DNA from 3 places in the Pseudoalteromonas sp. UBA2102 genome. Region 1 is predicted to be linked to each of the others. Evidence: predicted binding sites of a transcription regulator. Region 1 holds the regulator's gene; each other region holds the start of a gene.
What was found. Region 1 encodes MetJ, which represses methionine synthesis genes. Its sites were predicted from a motif close to TAGACGTCTAGACGTCTA; they were not measured.
Positions count from the first base shown of each region.

Region 2: the regulator MetJ is predicted to act here: its motif matches at 2,973-2,990, upstream of metA (homoserine O-acetyltransferase MetA).
Region 3: the regulator MetJ is predicted to act here: its motif matches at 4,838-4,855, upstream of B2R65_RS15525 (methylenetetrahydrofolate reductase).

Region 1 covers NZ_DCYU01000134.1:16,897-22,955, forward strand. The annotation lists gene metL (bifunctional aspartate kinase/homoserine dehydrogenase II) at 1-194, opposite strand, end outside; gene metB (cystathionine gamma-synthase) at 201-1,448, opposite strand; gene metJ (met regulon transcriptional regulator MetJ) at 1,717-2,037, shown strand; gene B2R65_RS17375 (malic enzyme-like NAD(P)-binding protein) at 2,100-3,341, opposite strand; gene rpmE (50S ribosomal protein L31) at 3,862-4,077, opposite strand; partial or broken gene priA (replication restart helicase PriA) at 4,310-6,059, shown strand, end outside.
Region 2 covers NZ_DCYU01000121.1:14,776-20,834, forward strand. The annotation lists gene B2R65_RS16335 (histone deacetylase family protein) at 1-621, opposite strand, end outside; gene B2R65_RS16340 (PilZ domain-containing protein) at 692-1,039, opposite strand; gene ettA (energy-dependent translational throttle protein EttA) at 1,159-2,832, opposite strand; gene metA (homoserine O-acetyltransferase MetA) at 3,068-4,015, shown strand; gene B2R65_RS16355 (homocysteine S-methyltransferase family protein) at 4,005-5,078, shown strand; partial or broken gene B2R65_RS16360 (dihydropteroate synthase) at 5,087-6,059, shown strand, end outside.
Region 3 covers NZ_DCYU01000115.1:22,090-28,148, reverse strand. The annotation lists gene B2R65_RS15545 (hypothetical protein) at 1-281, opposite strand, end outside; gene B2R65_RS15540 (DUF3581 domain-containing protein) at 449-1,150, shown strand; gene B2R65_RS15535 (DEAD/DEAH box helicase) at 1,478-2,728, shown strand; gene B2R65_RS15530 (sensor domain-containing diguanylate cyclase) at 2,784-3,809, shown strand; gene B2R65_RS15525 (methylenetetrahydrofolate reductase) at 3,838-4,794, opposite strand; gene B2R65_RS15520 (M16 family metallopeptidase) at 5,054-6,059, shown strand, end outside.

The DNA.
Region 1 (6,059 bases):
TCAGCAACGGCTTGCTTATCTTGTTGTTGATAACTTTGCCACAGCGAAACCAATGTATCAGTGGTTTTACCCGCAGCAGATACAACCACGCAATCGCCAGGCTGTGTGTGGCCAATAATTATTTTTGTCACACTTTGATAGCGCTCGCCCGAGCTTAAGCTTGAGCCGCCAAATTTATGTACACTTTTTACCATACTCAATCACCACAAAGCTGGATGAGCAGCCTGCTGCTTTACATCACCATTGGCATTGCCTGCAGCTTTACCAACACGCCCTACATTTTTATTTTGACCAGGTTTAACTAAGTTAAATACACGTTCAAAATCAGCCAGTAGGTCTTCTACATCTTCAATACCGACCGAAATACGAATTAGCGTATCGCCCACACCCGCCTCTAAACGTGCTTGAGCTTCCATACCTGCGTGAGTCATGGTCGCAGGATGACAAATTAAACTCTCAACCCCACCTAACGATTCTGCTAAGCTAAATTCTTTAAGGCTCGTTAAAAACGCCGCTGCATCATTCACATCGCCTTTAATATCAAAACTAACCATACCACCAAACCCAAGCTGTTGGGCTTTAGCAAGCGCATGTTGAGGATGCGATTCAAGGCATGGGTAGTAAACTTGGCTAACATACTCAGAGCTTTCTAGGTATTTAGCAATTGCCAGGGCATTTTCTTGGTGCTGTTTTAAACGCACATTTAAAGTACGTAAACCACGTAACGTTAAATAGCTATCAAATGGTGCGCCGGTAATACCAATGTTATTGGCCCACCAAGCAAGCTCATCACCAAGCTCTTGTGTTGCAGCAACAACTGCACCGCCTACAACATCAGAATGGCCGTTTATATATTTAGTGGTTGAGTGCACAACAATATCTACGCCAAACTTAATTGGGTTTTGTAATGCCGGTGATAAAAAGGTGTTATCGGCGGCCACTAATGCACCGCACTGTTTTGCTATATCCGTCACGGCTTTAATATCCGTTAGGCGCAGCACAGGGTTACTTGGTGTTTCTATCCAAATTAATTTAGGTTTAATGGTTAAAATTTGTTCTAGGCTTTCTGCTTTAGTTAAATCAAGTACTTTAAGTTTAAGCAAGCCGCGCTTTTCTAACGACGTAAATAAACGGTAGCTGCCGCCATAACAATCGTGAGGAATAACCAATGTATCATCGTTATTTAATAACTGTGTGGCTAAGTGCACTGCTGCCATGCCCGTAGCAGTAATAATTCCGCGTGCGCCACCTTCAAGTTCTGCTAAAGTGTCAGCTAAAATATCGCGATTAGGATTACCACTGCGTCCATAGTCGTATGCGCGCTTAGTATCAAAATCGGCAAACGAATAAGTCGTCGATAAATAAATTGGCGGTACAACGGCGCCATGATGTTTATCGGCATCAACCCCATTTCGTACAGCAATGGTTGCTTTGTTTTTTTCGCTCATATTCGTCACCTGATTAATTTGGATGTTTAGACGTCTAAAAGAGTAAGTTATCCATTATAATAAGTCAAAGCATTTAAAGCTCTAGATGGCTAAAAATAACAGACGCGTAAAACTTCAATGAGGCTGTATTTACTATTACAGCCAGCTTATTAAGATAGATTGCTATCTATTATTTGACTATCTTTTTTAAAACGATAGAATTTCACGCATATTTACACGCTTTTTACGCCGTGTGAGAAATTAATAATCTGAGGCAACGATACATCTTATGGCTAAATGGAATGGTGAGTATATTCACCCATACGCAGAACACGGGAAAAAATCAGAGCAAGTTAAAAAGATCACCGTTTCGATCCCGCTAAATGTATTAAAAGTATTAACTGATGAGCGTACACGTCGTCAAATAAACAACCTGCGTCATGCAACAAATAGCGAGTTACTATGCGAAGCGTTTTTGCATGCCTTTACAGGCCAGCCATTACCTAATGATGATGACCTACGTAAAGATAACGCAGAAAAAGTACCCGAAGAAGTTAAAAAGATAATGCAAGAAATGGGTTTAGAAGTGCCTATTTTAGACGAAGAATAAAACGTCTTTTTTTAAAAAAAAACCTCAGCATGCTGAGGTTTTTTTTGTTTAAGCGCTATATATTACGCCATATAATTTTCCGGTAAGTCAATTTGTGCCACGCCCGATTCAACAGCAGCAATAGCAACCGCCTTGGCTATACGTGGTAATAAACGCGGGTCCATAGGTTTAGGAATAATGTAATCTGCACCAAATTCGAGCTTTTCTACACCCGCTGCTTTTAATACTTGCTCAGGCACTGGCTCTTTAGCAATACTACGAATAGCTTCGACAGCGGCTATTTTCATTTCATCGTTAATGGCGCTTGCACGTACATCAAGTGCACCACGGAAAATAAACGGGAAACATAAAACATTATTAACTTGGTTAGGGAAATCAGAACGCCCCGTTGCCATAATTAAGTCTTTACGTGCACTGTGCGCAAGCTCAGGTGCAATTTCAGGATCTGGGTTTGAACATGCAAACACCACTGGCTTATCAGCCATTAGTTTTAGATCTTCAGGTGCAAGTAAGTTAGGACCCGATACACCTACAAACACATCAGCATCAGCAATTACATCTTGTAGAGTACGCTTATCTGTATTGTTAGCAAAAAGCTGTTTGTATTCGTTTAAGTCATCGCGGCGAGTATGAATAACCCCTTTGCGGTCTAGCATATAAATATGTTCGCGCAGTGCACCACACTTAATTAACAGCTCCATACAAGCAACCGCTGCAGCGCCTGCACCTAAACATACAATAATGGCATCTTCTATTGATTTGCCCTGCACTTCTAAGGCGTTAAGCATACCTGCCGCAGTTACAATAGCGGTACCGTGTTGGTCATCATGAAAAACCGGAATACTGCAACGCTCAATAAGTGCTTTTTCAATTTCAAAACACTCTGGCGCTTTAATATCTTCTAAGTTAATACCACCAAACGTGTCGGCAATATTAGCCACTGTATTTATAAAGTCTTCGGTGGTGCGATGCTTAACTTCAATATCAATAGAATCTAGGCCAGCAAAACGTTTAAATAAAAGCGCCTTACCTTCCATAACAGGTTTAGAGGCTAAAGGCCCCAAATTACCCAAACCTAAAATTGCCGTACCATTACTGATCACCGCAACCATATTACCTTTACCGGTATATTTATATGCATTGGCTGGGTCTGCTGCAATTTCGCGCACAGGCTCTGCAACACCGGGGCTGTATGCTAATGCTAAGTCTTGCACCGTTTCGGCTGGTTTTGTTAGCTCAATGCTGATTTTGCCTGGAACGGGGTGAGAGTGGTAGTGTAATGCTTGTTCACGAAAATCTGACATAACGCGATGGTATCCTGCAATTTAAGTTAAGTGAGAGGGAGTATGGGGCTAAGATACTCTTATTATTTTTAAATTCCAAGCAATATCAGGTCTATCCTGTTATATGCTATATCCGTTAATTTTAAGTGATTTATCAGCAACTTCGCTAAAAGTTATCAATATTAAACAAATAAAAATTCATTCAAAAAGTGCTTTTTGAGGTTCATTTTGCCCTGCCAATATTTTTGTAAAATAGCAGAATAGTAAAATAGTAAAATGCACCAATATGGCGCGTTTATCACCGTTAAAAACAAATATCGCCACGATAAGCACTTTTAGCAGCTTGGTTAAAAATTAACGTATAAAAAATATAGAGAAGAATTGAGAGTTTGTCTGCAAAGGTTTATGCATATTCAGAATAAGAACAGGAAATAGTTATGCACACGTAGTACGGCAACAATCGGTGATTTTTTAGTAAAAATGATGATTTTTAGACACAAAAAAAGCACCCGAAGGTGCTTTTTTTACTAAACAGCAATAATTACTTCTTGCTGCTAAGTGCACCGAAGCGCTTGTTGAAGCGATCAACACGGCCGCCAGTGTCTAAAATCTTTTGCTTACCAGTGTAAAACGGGTGACACGCAGAACATACGTCTAGGTGAATGTCTTTACAAAGAGTAGAACGAGTTTCGAATTTGTTTCCGCATGAACATGTTGCAGAAATTGCTTCGTACTTAGGGTGAATACCTTCTTTCATAGGAACCTCTAGTTAAGGCCGCATCGCTCTCCAAACCCGAAGTCTGGCACCATACGTCGTTAAAACAAATTTATAGGCCGCGGATTTTATCCAACTAGCTTGCCCCGCACAAGCTTTAATTACGCTTTTTGCCAAAAAAGTAACCAACCAGCGCTACCGCATCCATTTGTATGTAGGTTTTTAGCCTTATTTTTAGTACATTAAGCTATTACCCTTTATCACATGAGTTGTTATGCGTTTTGTTGAAGTTGCTATTAAAGTTCCGTTACCACGCACCTTTGATTATAAAATAGATGAACAACTCATCTCGCCCTCGGCGCCTATTGTGCCAGGGATGCGTGTTTTAGTACCCTTTGGCAATCAAAAGAAAGTAGCGGTTGTTCTTGCTCTTAAAACGCATACCGACGTGCCAGAGAACAAAATTAAAGCGGTTACTGAGGTTATTGACCAAACCCCTATTTTATCATCACAGCATTTAGAACTGCTTAGCTTTACTGCACGCTATTATTGCTACCCGCTCGGCGAAACCATACACATTGCGCTGCCAGGTGCGCTTCGCCAAGGTGAAAACCCAGATAAAACCAGCATTAACATGATTAGCCTTACCGAAAAAGGCGCAAAGGTTCCATCGTTAAAAGCGAAAACTCAGCTAAATTTATTAAAGCAACTCGCGCAATCGGGTAAGTCGTCGATAACCGAGCTAAAAGCGCTCGGCTTTAGTAAAAAAACAATAGATGCCTTAATAGATAAAGAGCTTGTAACCCAAAGCATTGAGCATGATAATCAATGGCAAAGCGTTGCGCCCACAGTCGGCACCAAGCCAGTACTAAATAAAGAGCAAGCCGTAGCGTGCACTACAATAAATCAAAGTGTTGGCTTTAAGAGCTTTTTATTAGAAGGTGTGACAGGCAGTGGTAAAACCGAAGTGTATTTACAATGCCTAGAAGAAGTCCTTAAACGTGGCGAGCAAGCCTTAGTGCTGGTGCCTGAAATAGGCTTAACGCCACAAACTGTTAACCGATTTCGTCGTCGCTTTCCCGATACGCCAATTATGCTATGGCACTCAGCCCTAACCGATAACGAACGCTTGCAAACATGGCGTTTTTGCGAAAAAGGCAGCTGCGCAATTGTAATAGGTACCCGTTCGAGTATTTTTCTACCTTTTTTAAAGTTAGGAATGATAGTGGTTGATGAAGAGCATGACTCTTCATTTAAACAGCAGGATACCTTACGCTACCACGCACGCGATTTAGCCGCTTATCGGGCATTTCAGCACAAAATACCGCTTATTTTAGGCAGTGCCACCCCTGCGCTCGAAACACTGCACAAAGCTATAAACAACAAATACCAACTTTTAAGCCTTACAGAGCGCGCACAAACTGCGACCGATAATCAGTTTATGTTGCTTGATATGAAAGGCCAGCCCGACCAAGCGGGTATTGCACACGCAAGTCTTGCCACTATGCGCCAACATTTAAACCGTGGTAAGCAAGTTATGGTGTTTTTAAATCGTCGTGGCTTTTCTCCTACGCTAATTTGTCACGAATGCGGTTGGCTGAGTGAGTGTAATCGCTGCAGCACCAGCGCAACCTTTCATAAAGCCATTGGCCAAATGATTTGCCACCACTGTGGGGAGCAACACCCGGTACCTCACCAATGTCCTGATTGCGGTAGCACACAAATTTTTCCTAACGGTAAAGGCACCGAACAAATTGAAGAATTTTTATCGAGTGAATTCCCCGATACACCCGTAACCCGCATCGACCGCGATTCAACCCGCCGTAAAGGGAGCCTAGAAAAAGCCTTAGAGGAGATAAACCAAGGCGGGGCGCGTATTTTAGTGGGCACACAAATGTTGGCTAAAGGTCATCATTTTGCCGATGTTAGCTTAGTGCTTATTTTAGATGTAGATAGCGGCTTGTACTCGTGCGATTTTAGAGCCACAGAGCATTTAGCCCAGCTGGTAACTCAAGTTGCTGGGC
Region 2 (6,059 bases), on a different contig from region 1:
CTGCATATTGTTAGCAAGGCCTATGTCTAAATCGCTGGGGGATTTTCTAAACGGGAAGTTTTTTTCGCAGTGTATAGAGCATGTATACGCATACGGTTGATGCGCAAGCATTGCAGCTGTGCCATCGCCTTGGTGTACGTCTAAATCAAAAATGAGCACGTTGGTCACTTCACCGCTTTGTATTAATGTTTGCGCGGTAAAGGCTAAGTCGTTCACCATACAAAAACCTGAGCCAAAATCAGTGTGTGCATGGTGTGTACCGCCTGCTAAATGACAGGCTAAGCCATACTTTAATGCTAAGCGTGCAGTTTGTAACGTGCCTTGTGGGGCGGTGAATGTACGGTTCATTAGCGGTTGCGACCAAGGTAAGCCAATGCGGCGCATGGCTTTTTCGTCTAGACGGTTATGCCATAAATCGTGAATGTAGTTTTCGCAGTGTACCAGTTCAAGTGGCTCGGGGGAGCCCAAAATAGGCTCTACTAAATTATTACCTGCAATGCCTAAACCTTTAACCTGCTCATATAAATGAGCAAATTTACTCATTACAAATCGGTGCTTAGGGTCAAAGCTAAACGAATAATTACTGTGATAGACCAAAGGTAAGTGAGGGTTTAGGCGCATAACCGTATCAATAATAAAGTTTGCGCTATGGTAATAAACTTAACTAAGGGAGTCTATTGCCGCTATTCAATCAATGAGGCAGCTCGCGATGAAGTAATTGTTCATCGGCTAAATTAAGTTCAACTAACCGTTTTAAATAGGTAATGCTGTTTATATCTATATGGTGGCAATTAAGGCCGATGTGTTTATCTTCTATGTGGCAAATAAACACCTCCATTTTTATTTCTATATCGCTTTGTGGCAAGGTAAAGCGCAAGGTGGCTTCGCTATTTTTTGTGCCACTAAACGCCGCGCATTTAGTAATGAGTGCGCCATGTAAAGATACATCGAGTAATTTGCATGGGTAGCTCTCTCCTGCAAATTCTAATTGAGCCGCGGTTGAAAAAAGAATACGCGAGAACTGACGTCGATTTTCCATAAAACGAGTTGCCTTTATTGTAATATTTAAATCAAGCATAGCGGGAAATAGCCCATAGCGATAAAAAATGGCATAAAAAAACCCCGCATAAATGCAGGGTTTGTTATATCAGTTAACAATTAACCAATTTTTTTGTACTTAATACGCTTAGGTTGTGCAGCTTCTGCGCCTAAGGTCTTTTTAAGCCACTCTTCGTATTCAGTGTAGTTACCATCGAAGAAGTTAATTTGGCCTTCGTCGCGGTAATCTAAAATATGCGTTGCAATACGGTCAAGGAACCAACGGTCATGCGATATACACATTACACAGCCTGGGAACTCTAAAATAGCGTTCTCAAGGGCGCGTAGTGTTTCAACGTCTAGATCATTGGTTGGCTCATCCAGTAGCACCACGTTACCACCCGCTTTTAAAAGCTTAGCAAGGTGTAAACGGTTACGCTCACCACCTGATAAATCTTTTACAAACTTTTGCTGATCGTTACCTTTAAAGTTAAAGCGGCTAACGTATGCACGGCTTGGGAACTCAAAGTTACCAATTTTTAGCACGTCTTGTCCGTCAGATATTTCTTGGAATACAGTTTTGCTTTCGTCCATATTGCCACGGAACTGATCAACCGTTGCAAGCTCTACAGTTTCACCTACGCTAATGCTGCCGCTATCAGGTTGCTCTTCGCCGCTTAGCATTTTAAATAGGGTTGATTTACCCGCGCCATTGGCACCAATAATGCCCACAATCGCGCCTTTTGGCATACTAAAGCTTAAATCGTCGATTAATACGCGATCGCCAAAACTCTTACGTAAGTTATTAACTTCAAGCACTTGGTCACCTAAACGCGGACCAGGTGGAATAAATAGCTCGTTAGTTTCGTTACGCTTTTGGTAATCAGACTGCTGTAGCTCGCTAAACTGCGCCATACGCGCTTTAGACTTAGCTTGACGACCTTTAGGGTTTGAACGTACCCACTCAAGCTCTTGAGCAATTGATTTTTGACGTGCTTTTTCAGATTTTTGCTCTTGTTGTAAGCGCGCATCTTTTTGCTCAAGCCAAGAAGAGTAGTTACCTTCCCACGGAATACCTTCACCACGGTCAAGCTCTAGTATCCAGCCAGCTACATTATCAAGGAAGTAACGGTCATGCGTTACCGCCACAACAGTGCCTTCGTAATCATGTAAGAAGCGCTCAAGCCAAGCAACCGACTCAGCATCTAAGTGGTTAGTAGGCTCATCGAGAATAAGCATATCTGGCTTTTCGAGTAATAAACGACAAATAGCAACACGGCGGCGCTCACCACCTGAAAGGTGCTCAATTTTAGCATCCCATTCAGGCAAACGAAGTGCATCAGCAGCGCGTTCTAAAACGTTATCGATGTTGTGGCCATCGTGCGCTTGAATGATTGCTTCAAGCTCGCCTTGCTCTTTTGCTAGGGCGTCAAAGTCAGCGTCTTCCATTGCGTACTCGTTGTACACTTCGTCAAGGCGGTTAAGGGCATGCTTTACTTCGCCAACAGCTTCTTCAACTATTTCGCGTACTGTTTTGCTTTCGTCCAGCACTGGCTCTTGCGGTAAGTAACCAATTTTAGTACCAGGTTGAGGGCGAGCTTCACCTTCAAAGTCTTGATCAACACCGGCCATAATGCGAAGTAATGTAGATTTACCAGCACCATTTAAACCTAGCACACCAATTTTAGCGCCAGGGAAAAAGTGCAACGAAATATCTTTTAAAATTGTGCGCTTAGGTGGCACAACTTTAGATACTCGACTCATCGAGAATATAAACTTATCAGGTAAAACCATGGAGGAAAGCCTTCAAATAATAATAAAAATTTCAATGTTGTATTGTAGTGGCTCACGGGTGAAACAGTCAACGAATGGCGGGTTTTAAAGCGCTAATGGCTGCAGGTTGATAAAGTATAAAATCATGAATAAATTTCATTTAGACATCTATACATCTAGAGGTTGATATTTTTAGCATACTGTTCATAATGAGAGCGTATAAATTCTCGGTTTTTATGAGTAGGAGTAAAAAAATATGCCAATTACAGTGAAAGACGAGCTACCGGCTATTGCCCGTTTACGTGAAGAAAACGTGTTTGTAATGCCAAAAAGTCGCGCAAAAACGCAAGAAATTCGTCCTATGCGTTTGGCTATTTTAAATTTAATGCCTAATAAAGTAGAAACCGAAGTGCAGTTTATTCGTTTGCTTGCCAATTCTCCTTTACAAGTAAATGTAGAGCTATTACGCCTAGATACACACCGTAGCAGTAGCAACTCAGAAGAGCACCTAGATACCTTTTATCGTTATTTTTCAGAAGTGAAAAACAATAACTACGATGCGTTAATTGTTACCGGCGCGCCACTAGCACACCTTGAATACGACGATGTTGCGTACTGGGATGAGCTAAAAGTGATTATTGATTGGGCAGAGCAGCACGTTACCTCTACGCTTTTTTCGTGCTGGGCGGCGCATGCGGCGCTGTATCACCGTTATAATTTAAAACGCGATTTAAAAGAAGATAAACTTTGTGGTGTGTTTACTCACCAGTGTTACTTTGATCACGGAGCACTTACTCGTGGCTTTGACGACACCTTTTTAGTGCCGCACTCACGTTATGGCCACATAGATATAAATAAAATAAATGCCTGCGACGATATAGTCGTGCTGGCAGGCTCTGAAAAAGTAGGCGCTTACTTAATGAAAAATAAGTCGGGCAGCCAAGTGTTTATAACCGGCCACCCAGAATACGATGCCGACACATTAAAAGCAGAGTACGAGCGCGATTTACAAAAAAGCCCTGATGCGCCAAAACCCGAAAACTATTTTCCAGATAACGATGCAAGCAAAAAGCCGTCAAAAACGTGGCAAAGCCATGCCTTTTTGCTGTTTTCGAACTGGTTAAATTACTACGTGTACCAAACGACCCCTTATGATATTAATTTAGTTAGCCAAGATGTGAGGACTAACAACTATGCCGAATAACGTGCAAAACAATAATAAACACAGCGAATTAAGCGCTGCATTAAAAGAGCGTATTTTAATTTTAGATGGCGCCATGGGCACCATGATCCAAACTCACAAGCTTGAAGAAGAAGACTACCGAGGCGAGCGCTTTAAAGACTGGCACGTACTAATAAAAGGCAATAACGATTTATTAAGCCTTACAAAACCTGAGTTAATAACCAATATACACCGCAGCTTTTTAGCCGCCGGTGCAGACATTATTGAAACCAATACCTTTAACTCAACCACCATTTCGATGGAAGATTACGACATGGCAAGCATAAGCCGTGAGGTAAACTTAGAGTCGGCCAAACTCGCACGCGCAATATGTGACGAATTCACCGCTAAAACTCCAGAAAAACCCCGCTACGTAGCCGGTGTGTTAGGGCCAACATCTAAAACCTGCTCAATTTCGCCAGATGTAAACGACCCAGGTTATCGCAATATTACCTTTGATAAGCTGGTTACTGCCTATGTTGAGTCTACCCTTGCATTAATGGAAGGCGGCGCCGATTTAATACTTATCGAAACCATATTCGACACCCTAAATGCAAAAGCGGCCTCATTCGCAGTAGAAGAAGCGTTTGAGCAAGCAGGGCGTACATTACCAGTAATGATCTCAGGCACAATTACCGATGCCTCTGGGCGTACGCTTTCGGGGCAAACAACTGAAGCATTTTATAATTCTATTCGCCATATTAAGCCGCTTTCTATAGGCCTTAACTGCGCCCTAGGCCCCGATTTACTTCGCCAATACGTAGAAGAGCTTTCGCGCGTATGCGAAACATTTACCTCAGTACACCCAAATGCAGGTTTACCTAACGAATTTGGTGAGTACGACCTAGAAGCAGAGGACATGGCGAAAGAGATTATAGACTGGGGCAAATCGGGCTTTATAAATATTGTTGGTGGTTGCTGCGGCACCACGCCTGCGCATATTCGTGCGTTTGCCAAAGGGCTTGAAGGGGTAAAACCTCGCGCATTGCCAGAGCTTGATGTTCGCATGCGTTTATCAGGCCTTGAAGCCTGTAACTTAAACTAGGAGCCAACATGACCCAGCAAATTGCAGTATTTACCAATGTTGGCGAGCGTACCAACGTAACTGGCTCTGCCATGTTTAAACGCTTAATCATGGAAGAAGATTACGAGACCGCCCTGAATGTTGCCCGCGAGCAAGTAGAAAACGGCGCCCAAGTTATTGATATAAACATGGACGAAGCCATGTTGGACTCAAAAGCGGCCATGGTTAAGTTTTTAAACTTAATTGCCTCAGAGCCCGATATTTCTAAAGTGCCCATTATGGTCGACTCCTCTAAATGGGAAGTAATAGAAGCAGGCCTTAAATGTATTCAAGGCAAGGCTATTGTTAACTCAATATCGCTTAAAGAAGGCGAAGAGCCGTTTAAACGCCAAGCTAAAATTATTAAACGTTTTGGCGCCGCCGCTGTGGTTATGGCGTTTGATACCGACGGCCAAGCCGACACCGCGGACCGCAAATACGAAATCTGTGAGCGCAGCTACAAAATATTAGTCGAAGAGATTGGCTTCCCGCCGGAAGATATAATATTCGATCCCAATATATTTGCCGTAGCCACCGGTATAGAAGAGCACGACAACTACGCCGTAGAATTTATTGAAGGCACACGCCGCATTAAGCAAAACTTACCGCACTGTAAAGTGTCGGGCGGGGTGTCTAATGTCTCGTTTTCGTTTAGGGGTAATAACCCCGTACGTGAAGCGATTCACTCGGTGTTTTTATACCACGCGATAAAAGCGGGTATGGATATGGGTATTGTAAACGCAGGCCAGCTTGCAGTTTACGACGACATCCCCGAGGAACTTCGCAAAGCCGTAGAAGATGTAATTCTTAACACTGACCCCGGTGCAGGTGAGCGCTTAGTAGAAATAGCCCCTAAGTTTTCAGGCATGGCACAAGCCGAACGCGTAGAAGATCTAGAGTGGCGTACATGGCCTGTTGAAAAACGCCTAGAGCACGCTCTTGTAAAAGGTATTACCACCTTTA
Region 3 (6,059 bases), on a different contig from region 1:
GCTTTAAGTAAATCTATAGCATTTGATTTTAAGCGATTGTAGCTTATATTATTGTCGCCTCTACCGTCGCCATTGCAGCTTTCGCCTTCAATTCGGCCTAAAAGTGTGGCGCCACTTTCGTGTGCTTCTTGGTCGCTATAAAACTGTTGTAAATCTCGTTTTTTAACGTACGTACCAATTTCCTCAGATAAAACATCGTTATCTATATCGGTATGAAAAGTCACGCTAGAACATCCAGCCAAAGTAGTGAGTACGCTTATTACTGCAAAAACACGTAACATAATAATTAGTCCCTTATTTAGTTTGGTACCTAAATTACTAACTAAAACAGGTGTGTGCAACATTTACTCTTAAGTTAATTGTATGAATTTGTAAGTGATTCGACCTCTCTTTAAATTTTTTCTGGTAGTATGGGCAGGTTATAAGCAGTTTAAGCAGTGAACAATCTATGTTAAGTCCTTACTTTCAGCAGCATGCTGATTATGTTTCTATCTCTCGTGAGCAAGGGTGTCGTTTCGCAAAGTGCGTTGCCGATGATTACAACCCACTTCATGACAAAGATGCCAAAAAGTTTTGCGCGCCAGGAGACTTACTTTTTTCTTTAGTGTTAGACCGCTACGGTATAAGTGAGCGAATGGAATTTACCTTTGCCGGTATGGTTGATGAAAACACCAAACTTAATTTCCCAGAAGGGGATGATGAGTTTGATGTAACCAACGGCGACAAAGTAATTTTAAAGGTAAAACGCGAAGGTAAAACCAGCAAATGCCCAACACTTACTAATAGCTTAATAAAAAATTATGTTGAGTTTTCTGGTGCTGCATTTCCGCACGTAATTATTCCGCTAATGGGTAAGCAAGATGTAATGATTAACCCAGCGCGCCCTATGGTTATTTACGAGTCGATGATCATTAACCTTGATAACATTAATATTCAAGCACCAACCCTTGAGTTTGCTGAGCCAAGTTTTGAGTACACGGGTAAGCGCGGCAAAATTACCTTGCGCTTTAATTTACTAGAAAACGGCGAAAAAGTGGGTTTTGGTGAAAAGCACATGGTGGTGTCGGGTATTCGTGAATACTGCCAAGCAACGGTCGATGACTTAATCGCATTTTATAATGAGCGAAAAGCCACCTTAAAACCGGTTTAAAACGTTATTAAATTATAATACCAATCCGCAATAATACTTAATCATTTTTAGGGGCTAAAAGTGTTGCTATCTGCGTTAAAAAATTCTCATTTAGAACAACTAAATAGCGAATTTTTTGCCTAGCTATCAACACGTTTATCTGTCCTCAAAATAGATCACTTAATTAAGCGGATTGGTATAAAAAAGGCGCTAAATACATTGTTATTTAGCGCCTTTTTTATTGGTGTAGGAAATACAACTAAGCTCAATACTTTTCTGAGCTGGTTAATTTACGCAGTACCGTAATATGCGTACAATAGCGCTCTTTGTTATTTTAAAGCTAAGCCTATGTCTGCCACATCGTTCTCATCTCTTAAACTCGATTCGTTATTACTAACCGCAATTGAGCAAAATAATTACACCACGCCTACCGCAATTCAGGTTAAAACTATTCCGCACATATTAGCGGGCAGCGATGTAATGGGCAGCGCGCAAACAGGCACCGGTAAAACAGCCGCCTTTGTATTACCACTACTACATAAGCTTTTAAATACACCAAAAAAAGATGAGCCAGGCATAGCTCGAGTGGTTATTTTAACGCCCACGCGTGAGCTTGCTCAGCAAGTGTTTGCAAGCTTTGAAAAATACGCTCAAGGCACAAATATTCAAGGCGCTTTAGCGTATGGCGGTGCAAGTATTGGCCCGCAAATTAAAGCGCTTAAAACGGCGCAAGTGATAGTCGCAACGCCTGGGCGTTTACTTGATCATATTGTTAAAGGCAGTGTGGTGCTTTCAAGTGTTGATTCGTTAGTATTTGATGAAGCCGACCGCATGCTGGATATGGGCTTTATTGATGAAATAAAACGTATTTTGCGCCACATTCCAGGCGATCGCCAAACCTTATTGTTCTCAGCCACATTCGATGACAGCGTGTTTGAGCTGAGTAAAAAGCTACTTAAAAACCCCGAGCTAATTGAAGTTGATAAACGTAACTCAGCCGCGGTTGAAGTAGAGCAAGTTATTTACGCAGTTGATGAAGAGCGAAAGCGCGAGCTTGTATCACACATGATTGGCATGAAAAATTGGCGCCAAGTACTTATATTTACACGTACCAAACAAATGGCCGATAAACTTGCCAAAGAAATGTGTAAAGACGGCTTAAAAACTGAGTCTATCCATGGCGATAAATCACAAGGTGCACGCGACCGTGCATTACAAAACTTTAAAGAAGGCACAACGCGGGTTTTAGTTGCGACCGATGTAGCTGCCCGCGGTTTAGATATTCCAGCGCTTAAATACGTAATAAACTTTGAGCTACCTTACATAGCAGAAGATTACGTACACCGAATTGGCCGTACGGGGCGCGCTGGCGAGCAAGGCCTTGCCATGTCGCTGGTAAGTATTGACGAGCAGTGGTTACTGGAAGAAATTGAAGTACTACTGGATACCCGTTTAGCACCACAATGGCTAGAAGGTTACGAGCCTGATTTAAACAAGCCCCCTAAAGATAACCGTAAAAACACCAACAAAGCGCGTAAAGATCGCGATAAAAAGCGCATTACCGGGCAAAGAGCACCAAGTAAACGCCGCAGAAAGTAGCCTTAAACATATTTATTTGGCTATACTAAGGCCATTAAATAGCTGAGGTATAGTTATGTTTGAAACAGATCAATGGGCGTTTTCTGGTGTCGATGGCCAAATATCATTACATAAATGGCAAAAAACCATTGATCTTATTACGGGGCTTTTTTCGGCTCCCTCTGGTTATATAGTTCAGGCTACTAGTAAAGGTTATCGTGTAGTTATTAGAGCTAATGAAGGTGGCTCACACTTTGAAACCAACCCTATACTCCCTCCCGAAACTCCCTTATTTTGTAAATATGTAGCCGAAAACAACAACACTTTGTATGTTAGCGATACCCGCAGCGATACGCAGTGGAATACCATGCCCGAGGTTATTGAAGATGGCGTTGAATCCTACCTGGGCTTGCCAATTCACTGGCCTGAAGGTGAAGTATTTGGCACCTTGTGTTTAAAAGATTCAAAAAAAACCAGTTATACCGATGAATATTTTGAGCTAATAGAGCAGCTTCGTGATTTAATTGAAGACGATTTAGCCCTTATTTATAGCTTTGAGCAAATGCGCGAAATAGCCATGCTCGACCCGCTTACCAATATTTATAATCGCCGTGCACTTAGCTTACTTGCCCAACACAAACTTAATTTAGCGCTGCGTTTAGGTTTTGATGTGTGTTGCTTGTTTATTGATGTAAACGACTTTAAAAAACTAAACGACACTTATGGCCATGAAATAGGCGATCAAGCGTTAATCCTCTTAGCAAATACCTTAAAAACACATTTAAGAGAGGCTGATATAGTAGGGCGTTTAGGCGGCGATGAATTTGTAGCTGTGATGCAAATTAGTGATAGAAGTAAGCTTAGCCATATTATTGATAAAATAAAAATTGAGTATAAAAACGCACTATTAGAAAACAACGTGTGCGCGCTGACACTCAGCATAGGCGAAAGTTTTACTAATAAACAAAAGCAACCTTTTGATACGTTATTAAATTTGGCCGATCACCAAATGTATAAAAATAAACAAGCGTACAAATTGGCTAAAAAGCATAATAATAAAAGTAATACACTTAAACATAGCAACAAAAAAGCAAGCCATTAGGCTTGCTATAAACGGGGATAATTAGGCTTTAAGCGATTTGTTTTTCGGCTAGGTTTAATTCCATAATGGCTTTTAATAAACGGTATAAGTTTATTGATGCGTCAATTTCTTCTTTACGGTTTGTTAAGCTTTCAATATTTAAGCCCAGTGGCACATCTAGGTGCGCACAACTTTTGAGTATTAGGTCGAGATTTTCTCGGCAAATACGTACAGATTCACTTAAGGTATTGTCTGCATCAAGCATGCGCCATTTAGTGGCCTCTGGCACTGAGATACCCAACCATTGCATAAACTCTAAGGTTTTATCGCCACCGCATGGCGTAAACGTTAAAATAATCCGTTTTGGTGTAATACCTTGTGCTTTACAGGTACGCGCATAACTTGTTATTAGCTCTATAGTTGCTTGCGCGTCGTAAACCGCTTGCGATATAAAAAACTGACAACCTTGTGCTGTTTTTTCTATAAGGCGTTCGTGCTCATTTCGCTTACTTGAATGTCGCTCAGCAATGGTGACGCCCCCTAAAAAGAAGTCATCACTTTGCTCTGCAAGCGTTTTATAGGCATCGGGCAAGCTTAGTTTTATATCACCTACCGATGAGGGGCTACCCACTAAAACGACATTTTTTAAATCGTAGTCGTTTTTAGTTTCATCCAACCAGCCTTTAAATTCCTCTACACCACGTTGTGCCACACTTTTGTAAGTAATGACATCTGGAGCAGATAAATTACGTAGTAAGTGGCTGTATTCACGTGGGTCTACAGTTTGTTTAAACGGAAATGGGCGTGCTTTATCTGTACGGCTACTTTCATCTTGAATGTCGTAAATTATCACGCCGTCGTATTCAATTTCGTGTAAGCGAGCAAGTAGTTTTTCTGCAATGATTTTTAGTTGCGCTTTATCAGTACCAATTTTAGGTGGAGTAGTACCAATAAGATAAACACCTTGATTGGTGTCTTCTATTTTTTCTTGTAGTGATAAAGCCATAATCCTCATTCCAGCTTAGTCCAATGTATGTAATTCAATATAACAGCCATTTAGACGTCTAGATAGATTTATTTAATGAAAGTTTTTCAATCAACTTGAGTTTTTTTCATACTTAAATGTTTTTAAAATAGGGAATTGACACAGTTGTTTACATTATAAATAGCCGATGGGCTCTTATATTTAGTGGCTTTGGGGCATAATTTAAGCGAGTTAGCATTAAACCTAATAACAAATTTGCTCAATTTAAAAAGGGACAACAATGAAATTTAAATTACTAGCAACAAGCTTAGCGGTATCGCTGGCACTAACAGGCTGCGCAACACAGCAAAGCGAAAACACCCAAACGGCACAACAACAGCAAACAACAAAAGCTGACGAACGTGTATTTTCGCAAGAGTACTTAATCGAAGAGCTTGATAACGGCTTACGTGTAATGGTTGTTAAAACCGATTACCCCGATGTCGTCTCGCTGCAAATTCCGGTATCGGTTGGCTCACGTAATGAAGTAAAAGCAGGTAAAACCGGTTTTGCTCACTTTTTTGAGCACATGATGTTTAAAGGCTCTAAAAAATTTCCGCAAGAGGAATACACTGCCATATTTAAAAATGCAGGGGTCGATAACCGTGCTTACACCACTAACGATTACACAAACTACCATTTAAACTTTTCAAAGCAGCACCTTGATAAAGTACTTGAAATTGAAGCCGATATTTTTCAAAACTTAACCTACACCGAAGAGCAATTTAGAACCGAAGCGCTAACGGTTAAAGGGGAATATTTAAAAAATAACGCCAGCCCAATTCGTAAGTTATTGAGCGCAGTACGCGAAGAAGCGTTTGATACGCACACTTATAAACATACCACCATGGGCTTTTTTGAAGATATAGAAGCCATGCCAGATCAAATGGCTTACGGTAAAGAATTTTTTGATAAGTTTTATAAGCCTGAATATGTATCGCTAGTGATTGTGGGCGATGTTGACCCACAAGCTACAATGGCTATGGTTAAAAAACATTGGGGTGGCTGGAAAAAAGGCGATTACGTTGCTGATATAAAAGCCGAGCCTGCACAACAAGTGCCTAAATATGTACATGAGAAAAACGAAGGTTTGCCTGGTCATTGGTTGCTTGTATCTTACAAGGGGGCTGCATGGGAGCCTGCTAAAAAGGACAGAGCCGCACTTGATTTAATCTCACAGCTTTATTTTTCTAATAACTCCGATTTATACCAAGAGCTAGTCGTTGATAAACAAATAGCGAGTCAAA